3 regions of the Rhizobium mulingense genome follow, and region 3 is predicted to be linked to each of the others. Evidence: predicted binding sites of a transcription regulator. Region 3 holds the regulator's gene; each other region holds the start of a gene.

Region 1 (4,735 bases), on a different contig from region 3:
CGCCCCTCACGCCTGGCTCGCGACCCTGACCGATCCCTCTTCGACGCAGGCCGAAGACGCGGCGATCCTGAAATCCGTCACCAACACCTATCCCACGATCACCAGCGTGCGCGTCAAGGATGCGATCGATATCGTCAACCAGCTCGTTGCACAGCTTGCGACCGCGATTCGCGCCGCGGCATCGGTGGCCCTGATCGCCTCGATCCTCGTTCTCGCTGGAGCGCTTGCCGCCGGCAACCGGGCGCGCACCCACGATGCGGTGGTGCTGAAGACCCTCGGCGCCACCCGGGCCATGCTGATCCGCGCCTTCAGTTACGAATATCTGATACTCGGGCTCGCAACCGCGATCTTCGCGGTTTTCGCCGGCGCGATCGCCGCCTGGTTCATCGTCGCCCGCATCATGCACCTGCCCTCGGCCTTCCTACCCGATGTGGCGGGACTGACGCTGGTGACGGCGCTCGTCCTGACCGTCGGCATCGGCCTCATCGGCACCTGGCGCATCCTCGGACAGAAGGCGGCCCCCGTCCTGCGCGAGCTTTGACCGAAGGGGCACGCCAAACCCTTCACCTTACGGCGATTTAACCGGCCGGGCCTTTGCAAGCCTCTTGTTTGCAAGGAGCGAAGGCCTCATATTGTCTGCAGGCATGCTGGAGCTCCGCAGCGGCGCCCGGGTCGAAAACCCCGACACCGTATCTCTATCGGAGCTTGTAAGAGGAAACTATGGCTGATCTTCGTAACTATCAAAGCCGCGCTCAGACCGGCGAGATGATTGATCAAGGCCTGCGCGCTTATATGCTTAAGGTCTACAACCTGATGGCGCTGGGTCTGGCGATCACCGGTGTGGCCGCATATCTGTCGTTCCAACTCGCTTTCGCCAATGGCGAGATTACCGCTTTCGGCCAGGCGATCTATCTGAGCCCGCTGAAATGGGTGGTCATTCTGGCGCCGCTGGCTCTGGTGTTCTTCCTGAGCTTCCGGATCCAGAGCATGACGGTGAGTGCCGCCCAGACGACCTTCGCGATCTATGCCGCGCTTGTCGGCCTGTCGCTCTCGTCGATCTTCCTGATCTATACCGGTCAGAGCGTCGTTCAGACCTTCTTCGTCACCGCCGCCTCCTTCGGCGCGCTGTCGCTTTACGGCTACACGACGAAGCGTGACCTGTCGGCAATCGGCTCGTTCCTGATCATGGGTCTGTTCGGCCTGATCATCGCGTCGATCGTCAACGTCTTCCTGGCCTCGTCCGCGATGCAGTTCGCAATCTCGGTGATCGGCGTGCTGATCTTCGCAGGTCTTACCGCCTATGACACGCAGCGGATCAAGGAGCTCTACTACGAAGCTGATGACGTCGCTGTTGCCGGCCGCAAGGCGATCATGGGCGCGCTGACGCTCTATCTCGACTTCATCAACCTCTTCATGTTCCTGCTGCAGTTCATGGGCAACCGTAAATAGGCAGGTCCATCAAGATCGAAAAAGGCGGCTTCGGCCGCCTTTTTTGTTGCGCTATTTTCGAAGGAATGGTTTTAGAGGAGCTCTGCCTCGCCGTTGGAGCAGCTCCTCGATGTCCTTCCTTTTGCGCGACGCCTCTCAAGCCGATATCCCCGCCATTACCGGGATTTATCGCGACTCCGTCCTGAACGGTGTTGCGAGTTACGAGATAATACCGCCCTCCGAGGCCGAGATGGCGCAGCGTTTTGCCGCGATCGCCGGCCAGCAATATCCCTATATCGCCGCAGTCGATGAGGCCGAAAACTTCCTCGGCTACGCCTATGCCTCGGCCTTTCGCACCCGCCCGGCCTATCGCTGGATGGTGGAGGATTCTATTTACTTGGCGCCCGAAGCGCGCGGCCGCGGCATCGGCAAGGCGCTGATGAGCGAATTGATCGATCGCTGCACCGCCCTTGGTTTTCGTCAGATGGTGGCCGTCATCGGCGGCGCAAGTCCCGCCTCGATCGCGCTTCATCTCAAGGCGGGCTTCGTGGAGGTTGGCCTGATGCAAGGCACGGGCTACAAGCACGGCCGCTGGCTCGACACGATGCTCATGCAGCGCAGCCTCGGCCAGGGCATGACAACCGATCCGGATCCATCCGCCTATCCCGGGACGCTGTTTGCAGGCTGATCAAGCCTACTTGTCGACCAGCTTCAGAGCCTTGTCGAACACTTTCAGCACCAGGTTCAGCTCGTGTCCGCGCTTCAGGATCATGCCGTTGACGTTGATCACGGAATAGGCACCTTGCTTGGCGGCGAGCTTCGGGTTCTTTTCGATTCGGAAGAGCGGCATTTCGCCGGAGCGCTTGAAGACGGAAAACACCGCCCTGTCTTTCAGGTGATCGATGGCGTAATCGCGCCATTCGCCCTCCCCGACCATGCGGCCGTAGATCCGCAGGATCGCGTCGAGTTCGCGCCTATGGAAAGTCACCGGAAGCGGGTCTTTGCTTTGTTTGTATTCCCTGAGATCGACGACGACTGAAGAACTATTGTCGACGAAGCGGCTTTCGCCGTGTCGCAAATCCGGCTGATCTGTCATCAGTCTCCCGAGGCCTCCGCTTGTGACAGGAGAATGACAGTTTGCCCGAGCCGACACAAATTGCAAGAGTGCCGTCCGTCACATTCGGCCGCAGTGGAAGACACGACGCTTTCTCTGCGGCGCCGCATTTCAGTCAAAACAGCGCCTCATTTGCAGGGGAATTATGCATCCCGGTTTGGCGCCAGCGCGCCAAAGGGCCCGGCGGAGCGTATCGACCTTAACCCCAGCCCCGAATACGCTCAGCCGGGCCGCCCGGACTTTCATCCGCATCAGAATGAAATTTCAGATATTTTTGCCCGCCATCACCACGGTCGCGCCAAGGATCGCGGCCGGATCGCCGTTTGCGGTCGCCGACTGCAGCAGGATAGCGCAACCCTCTAGCTGCGGCCGCTGCAGCACGCTTGCCGGCAGCGTCAGATTGGTCGCCTTGCCATCCCACATGCCGACGGTTTCGACATTGGTGACGCTGTGCAGATAGGAGAGCTTCTTGCCGCTGTTCTCGCCTTTTTCGACCTCAATCGTCTTTTCCTTGTCGAAATAGACCATGACGACATTGGCTTTGCCCTGCCCTGCGCCGATCTTGATCTCCAATTCGTCACCGCGCATCGACGCACTGACGGGAACGGTCAGGCCGTTGCCTTCGCCGCTATAGGTGTCGATCTTGCTGTTGATGCCGTTGAGATCGGCGCCGGCCAGATGCCCGCGCCCGTTGACGATCGCCTGCGGCGTGTAGACGTTGCTGCGGCCCATCGTCCTGGCATAGCCATATTGCCGCTCGGTGTTTTCCTTCGAGCTCAGCGTATCGGCCCAGCCGAGATAATTCCAGTAATCGACGTGATAGGCGAGCGCGATGACATCGCCCTGATTCACCAGCTTGCGGAAAGCCGCATCAGCGGGGGGACAGGAGGAGCAGCCCTGCGCCGTGAAGAGTTCGACGACGCCTTTCGGCGTGTCGTCTTCGGCACGCAGCGGGCCTGCGAGAACAACAGCGGCCAATAGCGGGATCAAGAATCGGGGGGACATTCATGCACCTCTTTTTCAGCGCCGACGGCGTATTGGAACCAACGGCGCTGAGATATGAACGTACGAATAATCCTTCCGGGTCCAAACGAAAAGTCACGAACGGGTGAGACGCGGCACGACCGGAAGCCGCGGAAAACAAATCATCGTGAGTTCGCTCGATGACTGCCGCTGCATAAGAAAGCCGCCGGAAATTGCTTTCCGGCGGCCATGATCATGTCGGGCTCGTAATGGTCAGGCAGCGAGATCGCGCAGGACCGTCTGCAGGATGCCGCCATTGTTGAGGTAGATTACCTCGTCGAGCGTATCGACACGCGACAGCAGCGGAACGTCCTTCACGGTGCCGTCGCTATAGGTGATCTTGGCGATCTTCCGCTCGCGCGGCTTGATCTTGTCCAGGCCCTCGATGGTGACGAGTTCGTCGCCCTTGAGGCCAAGGCTCTGCCAGGTCGTGCCCTCTTCGAAGACGAAGGGGATGACGCCCATGCCGACCAGGTTCGAGCGATGGATGCGCTCGAACGACTGGGCGATCACCGCCTTGACGCCGAGCAGGTTGGTGCCCTTGGCCGCCCAGTCGCGCGAGGAGCCGTTGCCGTATTCGACACCGGCGAAGATGACGAGCGGCACGCCTTCGGACTTGTACTGCATCGCCGCGTCGTAGATCGAGGTCTCTTCCTTCGACGGATAGTGAATGGTGTAGCCACCTTCCTTGCCGTTCGGGCCGAGCATGTGGTTGCGGATGCGGATATTGGCGAAGGTGCCGCGCATCATCACTTCATGGTTGCCGCGGCGCGTGCCGTATTGGTTGAAGTCGGCAACCGCAACGTCATGACCGATCAGATAGGCGCCAGCCGGCGATGCCGCCTTGATCGAACCGGCCGGAGAGATGTGGTCGGTGGTGATCTTGTCACCGAACAGACCGAGGACGCGCGCACCCTTGATGTCCGAAACGCCGGTGCCCTTCTTGCCCATGCCGACGAAGTAAGGTGGGTTCTGGACATAGGTCGAATTGTCGTCCCAGGCATAGGTCTGGCCCGGCGGAACCTGAACGGCCTGCCAGTTGACGTCGCCCTTGAAGACGTCGGCGTACTTGCTTTCATAGAGCTCGCGGGTCACGTATTTCAGGATGAATTCCTGAACCTCTTGCGAGGTCGGCCAGATGTCCTTGAGGTAGACAGGTTTGCCGTCCTG
Region 2 (4,735 bases), on a different contig from region 3:
TCAAACCGTGGCGCTTTTTCGTCAAGCAGCGCGTTGATTTCGGCAATGACGGATGGCGCCCGAGCGGGCTCGCCGAAGACCGCCAGCCGCAGCGCCACGAACTCCGCTCCCGTTTCGGCAACGGCGAGCGCCGAGGCTGGATCGGTGCCGCCCATGACGATGCAGGGGATTTCGATCATCGAAGCCCACCATTCGCCGAGCGCAAGGTTCTTCGGATGGGCCTCCGGCTTGATGTCGCCATCGAGCTTGCCGAAGAAAATATAGTCCGGCCGGACTTCGCCGATCTCCAGCGCCGTGTGGCGGTCGGCCGCATTGCCGCCGCCGACGATCAGCTTTGGCGCATGTTTGTCGATCGCCTCCGAAAGCGCCTCGGCATTGGCGGAAAGATGCAGGCCATCGGCCTTCGCCCGTCCCGCCACGCGACTGTCGCCCGCAATCAGCGCCGCCGCGCCGGCTTCCTGAATGACAGGCACCAGCTTTTCGGCATGTTTTTGAAAGGCGCCGTCGTCGAGTCCGTATTGCGGCACGATCACCGAGGCGACATCGCCGCCTTTCAGTGCGTCGGCAACGATCTTTGCCTGTTCATCGGCATCGGCGATATCGGGGGCGATGAGCACAAGACGGCAGCGGTTTTCCGGTTCGGTCATGAGGTCTTTCCGTTTCCAGCGAATTCCCGTTTCGAAAGCACGGATCCGCACTCGTTTTGTGTGAGTAGTTCCGATAGAGGAGGCTTGCAAGAGGAGGACGCCGAAAGCATGCCGCAGGATTTGTCATTCTACTACGCCGCCGTGCCCGCCGTCCTCCTGATCGGCCTCGCGAAAGGCGGCATGGGCGACGCTTTGTCGCTGATCGGCCTGCCCTTTCTCGCCCTGGTCGTCTCGCCGGTCGAAGCGGCGGCGATCCTGCTGCCGGTTCTGATCTTCATGGATATGATTTCGCTCGTCATCTGGCGCAAACATGGCGATTGGACGACGCTGAAGATCATGCTGCCGGGCGCAATCTTCGGCATAGGCCTCGGCTGGGCGACGTCGGCGCTGGTTCCGGGCAACATGCTGCGCATCGTCATCGGGGCGGTTACCATCCTCTTCTGCCTGCGTTATTTCTGGAACAATTTCGGTCCCGGCACCGGCAAGGTGATCCCGCCGCGCGGCCAGCGGCCTATCGCCGCCAGCCTCTGGGGGACGTTTTCCGGTTATGGCAGCTTCGTCGCCCATGCCGGCGGCGCGCCCTTCCAGGTTTATGCCCTGCCGCTCAAGTTGCAGCCGCGCGAATATACCGGCACCAGTGTGCGCTTCTTCGCGATCCTCAATGCCGTCAAGCTGATCCCCTATTTCGCGCTCGGCCAGCTCGACACGCAGAACCTGGCGACCTCGGCAACGCTGTTGCCCTTCGCCCCGCTCGCCACGCTTGCCGGCGCTTGGTGCGTGCGCCGCATGAAGCCGGCGATCTTCTATCCCTTCATGTACGCGATGGCTCTGATCGCCGCCTTGCTGATCGTGCGCGAGGGCCTCGGCGGGTAAGGGCGGCGCTGTTCCACGCTGCAACGCACAATTTCCTTGCCGCCGCGGCCGGTTTGCCGTAGCGTTGCGCCATGTCGAACACGGACCCCTTCTCTGCGATTGCCGATCCGAACCGGCGGTTTCTGCTGGAGGAATTGCGACGCGCGCCGCGGACAGTCAACGAGCTCGCCGAGGGCCTGCCGATCAGCCGGCCGGCCGTGTCGCAACACTTGAAGGCGTTGCTCGACAGCAACCTCGTCTCGGTGACGTCGGAAGGCACGAAACGCATTTACGCGGTCAACAACCGCGGCTTCGACAAGCTCAATCTGTGGCTGGATCAGTTCTGGGCCTGATCACCCTCCGACAAGACCCCAAACCTAATCCTATGAACGCGATCGGCGGCGGGAGATGCAAAGGCGCCAGCCGCGATGCCGCGAGCATCGGGCTGGCGCAATTCTGGTGTAAAATCACCGGGTCTTGCAAATTTTAGGCGGAATGGATGGATTTACCTCTTCATACGCAAGATGATCGGCCGGCGACCCTTGGGAAGATCAGTGGACGGATGACTTGAGACGCTGAATCTCGTCCTTGATGCGCAGCTTGCGGCGCTTGCATTCGGCAATTTCCGTATCGGAGATAGAGGGAGCTGTTCTGAGCGCGTGCAGCTCCTCCTCGAGAGCAACATGCTTTTTCTGGAGTGATTCAAGATGAGCTTGAACTGTCATTTGACCCTTCCTTCCTCTTACCCTCCCCGGCCATCATCGTCGGGGATCAAGGTGTCAACGCGCCGGACTGTGACATATTTTTGAAGGCTTGTCGAAGGCGAAAAGATGAAGATGAGATGGCAAATTCATGATCAAGACTAACTAGCCGTTACCCGTATTTGGTGATAGGAGCTTGCGGAAATCATCGGCAGATCGGACAAGATCCGAAGACGATAACGGGGAATGCATATGGCCGATCAGGAACAGGCGGAAATCAGGCTCATGGTGGCGCGTCTGCGTCAGGAGCACGAGGATTTCGACGCCGCGATCAACGCCATGATCGAGACCGGATGCGACGCACTGCGAATCCAGCGCATGAAAAAGAAGAAGCTCGTTATCAAGGACAAGCTTTCCAAGCTGGAAGATCAGATTGTCCCTGATATCATCGCCTGATCGTATCGCCCGATCGCTTGAGAGGAATAGCGGCAACGATGACAGACAGACCACCCGTCGCCATTATCATGGGCAGCCAATCCGATTGGGAAACCATGAAGAACGCGGCCGATACGCTGGAAGCCCTGGAAATCCCTTATGATGCGCGCATCATCTCCGCGCACCGCACGCCCGACCGAATGGCGAATTTCGCCAAGGGCGCGCGCGCCGAGGGCTTCAAGGTCATCATCGCCGGCGCCGGCGGCGCCGCCCATCTGCCGGGCATGACCGCATCGATGACGCCGCTGCCGGTCTTCGGCGTACCGGTCCAGTCGAAAACCATGTCCGGGCAAGACAGTCTTCTGTCCATCGTGCAGATGCCGGCCGGTATTCCTGTGGGAACGCTCGCCATCGGCAAGGCGGGCGCCGTCAACGCCGCCCTTCTCGCCGCCGCCGTGCTTGCCCTTTCCGACGAAGAAATCGCCGAGCGGCTCGACGAATGGCGCGAACGTCAGAGTGCCAGCATCGCCGAATATCCGATGGACGACCAATGACTGTAAGCACGATCGGCATTGTCGGCGGCGGCCAGCTCGGCCGCATGCTGGCCATCGCCGCCGCCAGACTGAATTTCCGCACGATCATTCTCGAGCCGCAGGCGGACTGCCCAGCCGCTCAGCTCGCCAACCGGCAGATCGTTGCCGCCTACGATGATCCGGCGGCGCTGGCCGAACTTGCCGCTGCCTGCGATGTCGTCACCTACGAATTCGAGAACGTGCCGGTTGCCGCCGCAGAAACGCTTTCGGCAAGCATTGCCGTCTATCCGCCGCCAAGAGCGCTGGAAGCCGCCCAGGACCGCCTGGTCGAGAAGCGCTTCCTCAACGATTGCGGCATTACCACCGCCCGCTTTCACGCGATCGACAGCCAGGCCGATCTCGAGGCGGCGCTGAACGATTTCGGCGGTCGGGGCGTGTTGAAGACCCGCCGTCTCGGTTATGACGGCAAGGGACAGAAGGTTTTCCGTTCAGCGGCCGACAGCCCTGACGGCGCCTATGCTGCGCTCGGCGCCGTGCCGCTGATCCTCGAAAGCTTCGTCGCCTTTGAGCGCGAGGTTTCGATCATCGCCGCGCGCACCGCCGACGGCGCGGTCGTCTGCTTCGATCCTGCCGAAAATATACACCGCAACGGCATCCTCCATACCTCGACGGTTCCCGCCGCGATCTCCGCGACGACGGGCGAAGCCGCACGTCGCTCGGCCGAAAAAATCCTCGCGGCATTGAACTATGTCGGCGTCATCGGCATCGAATTCTTCGTGCTTGCCGACGGCAGCCTAATCGCCAACGAGATGGCTCCGCGCGTGCACAATTCCGGACACTGGACGGAGGCAGCCTGTACCGTCAGCCAGTTCGAGCAGCACATCCGTGCCGTCGCCGGCCTGCCGCTCGGCGATGCCGTGCGCCATTCCGACTGCGTCATGCAGAACCTGATCGGCGACGATATCCTTGCCGTTCCCGACTGGCTGCGACGACCCGATACGCTGGTCCATCTCTACGGCAAGACGGAGTGGCGCCCCGGCCGCAAGATGGGCCATGTCACCACGTTGGCGCCGAAATCCCCGCTTTCCCGGTGAGAAAACACCCTCTCGCCGGGGGAAAAACACCGTCACGTGGTTGACACGGAAAAGGTGACGGGGTATCTGCTCCCCCACCTAAAGAGCGCGCCCCGACGGCGCGCTTTTGATTGTTAAAGATACGGGCGAATGTGAATTCCCCCATAAGATCGCGGATCAGAAAAATGAAGATCAAGAATTCGCTCAAGTCGCTCAAGGCTCGCCACCGTGACAACCGTCTGGTTCGCCGCAAGGGCCGCATCTACATCATCAACAAGCTGAACCCGCGCTACAAGGCTCGTCAGGGCTGATTACGCGCATCCGGATCGCCGCGCCGCGCAGTTGCGCCGTCGGACATCCGGTAGGTCGCTGCGGTGATCACGTCAAATTTGTTTGATCTTCGGCGTTGGCGGGCTAATATGTCCGCCATGCGCTTTTTTGCTTTGATGCCAGCGGCCCTGCCGCTCTTCCTCGTCCTCTCCATCTCTCCGCTT
Region 3 (4,735 bases):
GCCGATCGTCTCGGCTCGGCCGAGCTGCATTTCGGTGCCTGACAAAAACAGCGTTTCGCCGCCGAGCTGGCGCATGCCGACGTCGAAGGAGACGCGGGTGCGCGTCGACGGCTTCTCGAAGATCATCGCCAGCATCTTGCCGGCGAGCGGCTTGTCGCCCTGGCCGGCCTTGAAGGCCTGCTTACGGGAAAGCGCATCGTTCATGATGGTTCTGAGGTCGGCCGATGTGACGGCCGAAAGATCGAGGAAATGTTTAGGAGCCATGTTCTTACCTGTCGTGCGCCCGAGGGCGGCAATCCCTTCAAGCCGTCTTCTTGACCTTGGAGGCGCGGATGCTCTCGGCGGCGCGTTCGAGGCGGGCGAGACCCTCGCGGGCTTCCTCGGCGGTGACGACGAGCGGCGGAAGAAGGCGGATGACGTTGTCGCCGGCCGGCACGCCGAGCAGATGCGCGGCGCGGATCGCCTGCAGCAGTTCGGCCGAGGGGACGGCCGCCTTGACGCCGAGCAGCAGGCCTTCGCCTCGGATATCCTCGATCACATCGGGATAACGGTCCTTCAGCGAGGCCAGCCCCTGACGGAAGACCAGCGCGACGTCGCGCACATGTTCAAGGAAGCCGTCGGCGAGAATGACATCGAGCACGGCGCTGCCGACGGCCATGGCCAGCGGATTGCCGCCATAGGTCGAACCATGGGTGCCGACCTTCATGCCGGAAGCGGCCTCAGCGGTCGCAAGGCAGGCGCCGAGCGGGAAGCCGCCGCCGATGCCCTTGGCGACAGCCATGATATCGGGCGTGATGCCGGACCATTCATGGGCGAAGAGCTTGCCGGTGCGGCCGACGCCGGTCTGGACCTCGTCGAGGATCAGCAGCAGGCCGTTTTCGTCGCAGATCCGGCGAAGCGCCTTCATGAATTCGCTGGTGGCGGGGCGCACGCCGCCCTCGCCCTGCACCGGCTCGATCAGGATTGCCGCCGTCGCATCGGTAATGGCGGCGCGCACAGCCTCGATGTCGCCGAACGGCACCTGATCGAAACCCGGAGCCTTGGGGCCGAAACCTTCGAGATATTTCTCCTGACCGCCGGCGGCGATCGTCGCAAGCGTGCGCCCATGGAAGGCGCCTTCGAAGGTGATGATATGGAAGCGCTCGGGATGGCCCTTGGAAAACTGATAGCGGCGCGCCGTCTTGATCGCGCATTCAAGCGCCTCGGCACCGGAATTGGTGAAGAACACCTTGTCGGCGAAAGTGGCGTCCGTCAGCCGTTTGGCCAGCCGCTCCTGGCCGGGGATCTCATAGATGTTGGAGAGGTGCCAGACCTTGTCGGCCTGCTCCTTCAGCGCCGCGACCACATGCGGATTGCCGTGGCCGACGGAGGTGACGGCGACGCCGGCGCCGAAATCGAGATAACGCTCGCCGCCTTCGGTGATCAGCCACACGCCCTCGCCTCGCTCGAACCGCAGCGGGGCACGAGAATAGGTGTCATAAAGCGGCGCGGCTTCGGCCATGGCGCGGGTCTCCCGATCAGCGTTGTCAAGTACGGACTCCGGCTAAGAAAACCAGGCCCGAAAAATCAAAAATGCCGCCTTTCGGCGGCGATCGGTACTATTTCCTTTTCGCGCTGCAATGTCAACAAAACTGCGGCCTTAGCGGATGCAGCAAGCTTGCACAGCGGCATTTTCAGCCTTCAACAGGCATTATTGCAGAAATGACACGCAGGGGCAGCAAGTTGGGGAAAACTACGAATTCGATTCATCCGGATTCCCGCGACTCTTGTCACGGAGTCAGCCTCACACTAGGTTAAAGTTCAATTACTAGACTGCATGCGGCGGAACTAGTCACCAAAATTGATCAAGCGTTTCTTGTTTCGGAGGCTTCCGGGACAACGGTGAGGGATTCTGCCATCACCAACGCAAAAGGTGGAGACAGGGCATGAACTGGACAGACGAGCGGGTCGAGAAACTCAAGAAGCTGTGGTCCGAAGGGCTCAGCGCCAGCCAGATCGCGGCGCAGCTCGGCGGTGTCAGCCGAAACGCCGTTATCGGCAAGGTACACCGGCTGAGCCTGCCGGGCCGCGCCAAGGCCGGCGGCACGGCGACGGCGGCGCGCACGCCGAAGCGCCAGACATCGGCGCCGCGCGCGCCGAACTACGCCTCCCGAATTACCACCCGCACCGTTACCCGCCAGCAGGGCGCAACGATGCTGAAGGAAGAGATCGAGATCGAAACGATCGAGGAAATGGAATATGTTCCGAAGGGCAATGTGGTTGTGCCGATCTCGCGCCGCCTCGGCCTGACGGAACTGACCGAACGCACCTGCAAATGGCCGGTCGGCGATCCGCTGAAGGAGGATTTCCACTTCTGCGGCTGCGAATCCCCCGACAATTCGCCTTATTGCAGCTATCATCAGAAGCTCGCCTATCAGCCGGTCAATGAACGGCGCCGGGCGGCAGCGCGGGTCAGCTGAGCGAGCGGACCAGTCATGGAAATGCGAAACGGGCCCGCGCGGCCCGTTTTTTTGTGGAGCGACGGAGCTGTGGCGTTAGGTGCTGATACGGCAAAGAGCGCAAACCCGTCCAGATCTTAGATCAATTCCAGGAAACGCCTGAAGCGGTTTTTTCAAGGACTCCATTAGAGGACTCTTGTTTCCATGAAAGGCTGAATCGCTCTAGCTTAGTTGCTCCAGACGTCTCGCTTCTTGCCGGTCGTCCTCCCCAAACTCCGTCATCCCAGGGCTTGCTCCTGGGATCCACAACCAAGCACGCGGCTTCAATTGTTTGTCTGCAGTTGGATGCCATGGCCGCGCGGTTCCAGCAGCATGGATCAGGGTCAAGCCCTGGGATGACGGAGGAGAAGTGGTGCCGAACACGCATAGGCTGCGCTGGCGCATTGCGAGTGGAAAGGCTGCACCGGTGGGAACGCCGACCACACACACTTCCTGCGCCTCACGCTTCCATCGAATAGCCGGCGCCGCGCACGGTGCGGATGACGTCCTGCATGTTGGAGAAATTCAGCGCCTTCCGCAGGCGGCCGACATGGACGTCGACGGTGCGTTCGTCGACATAGATATCGTGGCCCCAGACGCCGTCGAGCAATTGCGAGCGGGAGAAGACGCGGCCCGGCGACGACATCAGGAATTCCAGCAGGCGAAATTCGGTCGGACCGAGGCGGACCTCGCGGCTCTTACGATGGACGCGGTGGGTTTCGCGGTCGAGCTCGATATCGCCGCATTTCAGCACCGAGGACAGCACCTCGGGGCGGGCGCGGCGCAGCATCGCCTTGACGCGGGCGACGAGCTCGGGGGTTGAGAACGGTTTGACGACGTAATCGTCGGCGCCGGTGGAAAGCCCGCGGACACGCTCGCTCTCCTCGCCGCGCGCCGTCAGCATGATGATCGGCAGACGCTCGGTTTCCGGCCGCATGCGCAGGCGCCGGCAAAGTTCGATGCCGGAGACGCCGGGCAGCATCCAGTCGAGGATGAGCAGGTCGGGCGTGCGCTCCTGAAGCCTGATTTCGGCCTCGTCGCCGCGCAGGATGGTATCGACCTCGAAGCCTTCCGCTTCGAGATTATAGCGAAGGAGCACGCTGAGGGCCTCTTCGTCTTCAACAACTGCAACTCTCGGGATCATGCGTGTTCGTCTCCTCGCGCATGATCCTTAAATCCGGAGTGATTTAAGCCAGGATCCCGCGCAAAATCAGAAATTGGCTGCGACCTCTTTGCGCGCCCCGAACGGGCACGCACGCAATGGGCTCGACACGGTTATTCCGTGGCGGCACCGACGGTGTTGGCACTGTCATCCTTCGGACGATCGCCTTCCGGCTGGGCTCCCGTCGCCATGTAGTAGATCGTTTCGGCAATATTGGTGGCATGGTCGCCGATGCGCTCGATGTTCTTGGCGCAGAACAGAAGATGCGTGCAGCTCGTGATGTTGCGCGGATCCTCCATCATATAGGTCAGGAGCTCGCGGAACAGCGACGTGTACATCGCGTCGATCTCGTTGTCGCGCTCGCGGATGGCGGTCGCCTTGTCGGCGGCGCGCGTCGTATAGACGTCGAGCACTTCCTTGAGCTGGACGAGCGCCAGCTCGGACAGGTGCTCGAGGCCGCGGGCGAGCTTGCGCGGAACGCCGGTGCTCTGCACGGCGATGACGCGCTTGGCGGTGTTCTTGCCGAGGTCGCCGACACGTTCGAGATCGGCGGCGATGCGGATCGAACCCATGATTTCGCGCAGGTCCGCGGCCATCGGCTGACGGCGGGCGATGGTGACGATCGCCTTGTCACCGATTTCGCGTTCGGTGTGATCGAGGATCACATCGTCAGAGATGACCTTCTGCGCCAGCGCCGTGTCGCCGTTGACCAGGGCGCGAACGGATTCGGCGACCATCTGCTCGGCCAGGCCGCCCATTTCGGAAATTCGCCTGGAGAGGAACTTCAGATCATCATCATAGGCAGAATAAATATGTGTCGATGCCATGGGGCTTTGTCCTCGAATAACGGGAAGGCTTCGGATTGCCGCAATCAGCCGAAGCGACCCATGATGTAGTCCTGGGTGCGCGGATCGTCCGGGTTGGTGAACATCTTGTCGGTATCGTTCTCCTCGACGAGGTTGCCGAGGTGGAACATGGCGGTGCGCTGCGACACGCGCGCGGCCTGCTGCATGGAGTGGGTGACGATGACGATCGTGTAGTTTTCGCGCAGCTCATGAATCAGTTCCTCGACCTTGGCGGTGGCGATCGGGTCGAG

The links. The regulator PhoB, encoded in region 3, activates phosphate uptake and scavenging genes when phosphate is short. The targets are predictions, from matches to a motif close to TGTCATNNANCTGTCAT.
Region 1: a site for PhoB is predicted at 2,547-2,563, ahead of PYR71_RS14060 (DUF2794 domain-containing protein). Genes of this name have one in related genera too.
Region 2: a site for PhoB is predicted at 2,330-2,346, ahead of PYR71_RS18245 (YdcH family protein). Genes of this name have one in related genera too.

Annotation. Positions count from the first base shown of each region.
Region 1 covers NZ_JARFVE010000005.1:298,836-303,570, reverse strand. Annotated here, with positions in the region: gene PYR71_RS14075 (ABC transporter permease) at 1-541, shown strand, start outside; gene PYR71_RS14070 (Bax inhibitor-1/YccA family protein) at 721-1,449, shown strand; gene PYR71_RS14065 (GNAT family N-acetyltransferase) at 1,559-2,116, shown strand; gene PYR71_RS14060 (DUF2794 domain-containing protein) at 2,123-2,524, opposite strand; gene PYR71_RS14055 (DUF1223 domain-containing protein) at 2,807-3,547, opposite strand; gene acnA (aconitate hydratase AcnA) at 3,779-4,735, opposite strand, start outside.
Region 2 covers NZ_JARFVE010000007.1:207,707-212,441, reverse strand. Annotated here, with positions in the region: gene PYR71_RS18265 (thiamine phosphate synthase) at 1-647, opposite strand, end outside; gene PYR71_RS18260 (sulfite exporter TauE/SafE family protein) at 756-1,520, shown strand; gene PYR71_RS18255 (ArsR/SmtB family transcription factor) at 1,592-1,852, shown strand; gene PYR71_RS18250 (YdcH family protein) at 2,051-2,224, opposite strand; gene PYR71_RS18245 (YdcH family protein) at 2,453-2,656, shown strand; gene purE (5-(carboxyamino)imidazole ribonucleotide mutase) at 2,695-3,189, shown strand; gene PYR71_RS18235 (5-(carboxyamino)imidazole ribonucleotide synthase) at 3,186-4,262, shown strand; gene ykgO (type B 50S ribosomal protein L36) at 4,427-4,552, shown strand; gene PYR71_RS18225 (tetratricopeptide repeat protein) at 4,661-4,735, shown strand, end outside.
Region 3 covers NZ_JARFVE010000002.1:503,771-508,505, forward strand. Annotated here, with positions in the region: gene argF (ornithine carbamoyltransferase) at 1-264, opposite strand, end outside; gene PYR71_RS02605 (aspartate aminotransferase family protein) at 302-1,501, opposite strand; gene PYR71_RS02610 (GcrA family cell cycle regulator) at 1,926-2,459, shown strand; gene phoB (phosphate regulon transcriptional regulator PhoB) at 2,938-3,621, opposite strand; gene phoU (phosphate signaling complex protein PhoU) at 3,753-4,466, opposite strand; gene pstB (phosphate ABC transporter ATP-binding protein PstB) at 4,511-4,735, opposite strand, start outside.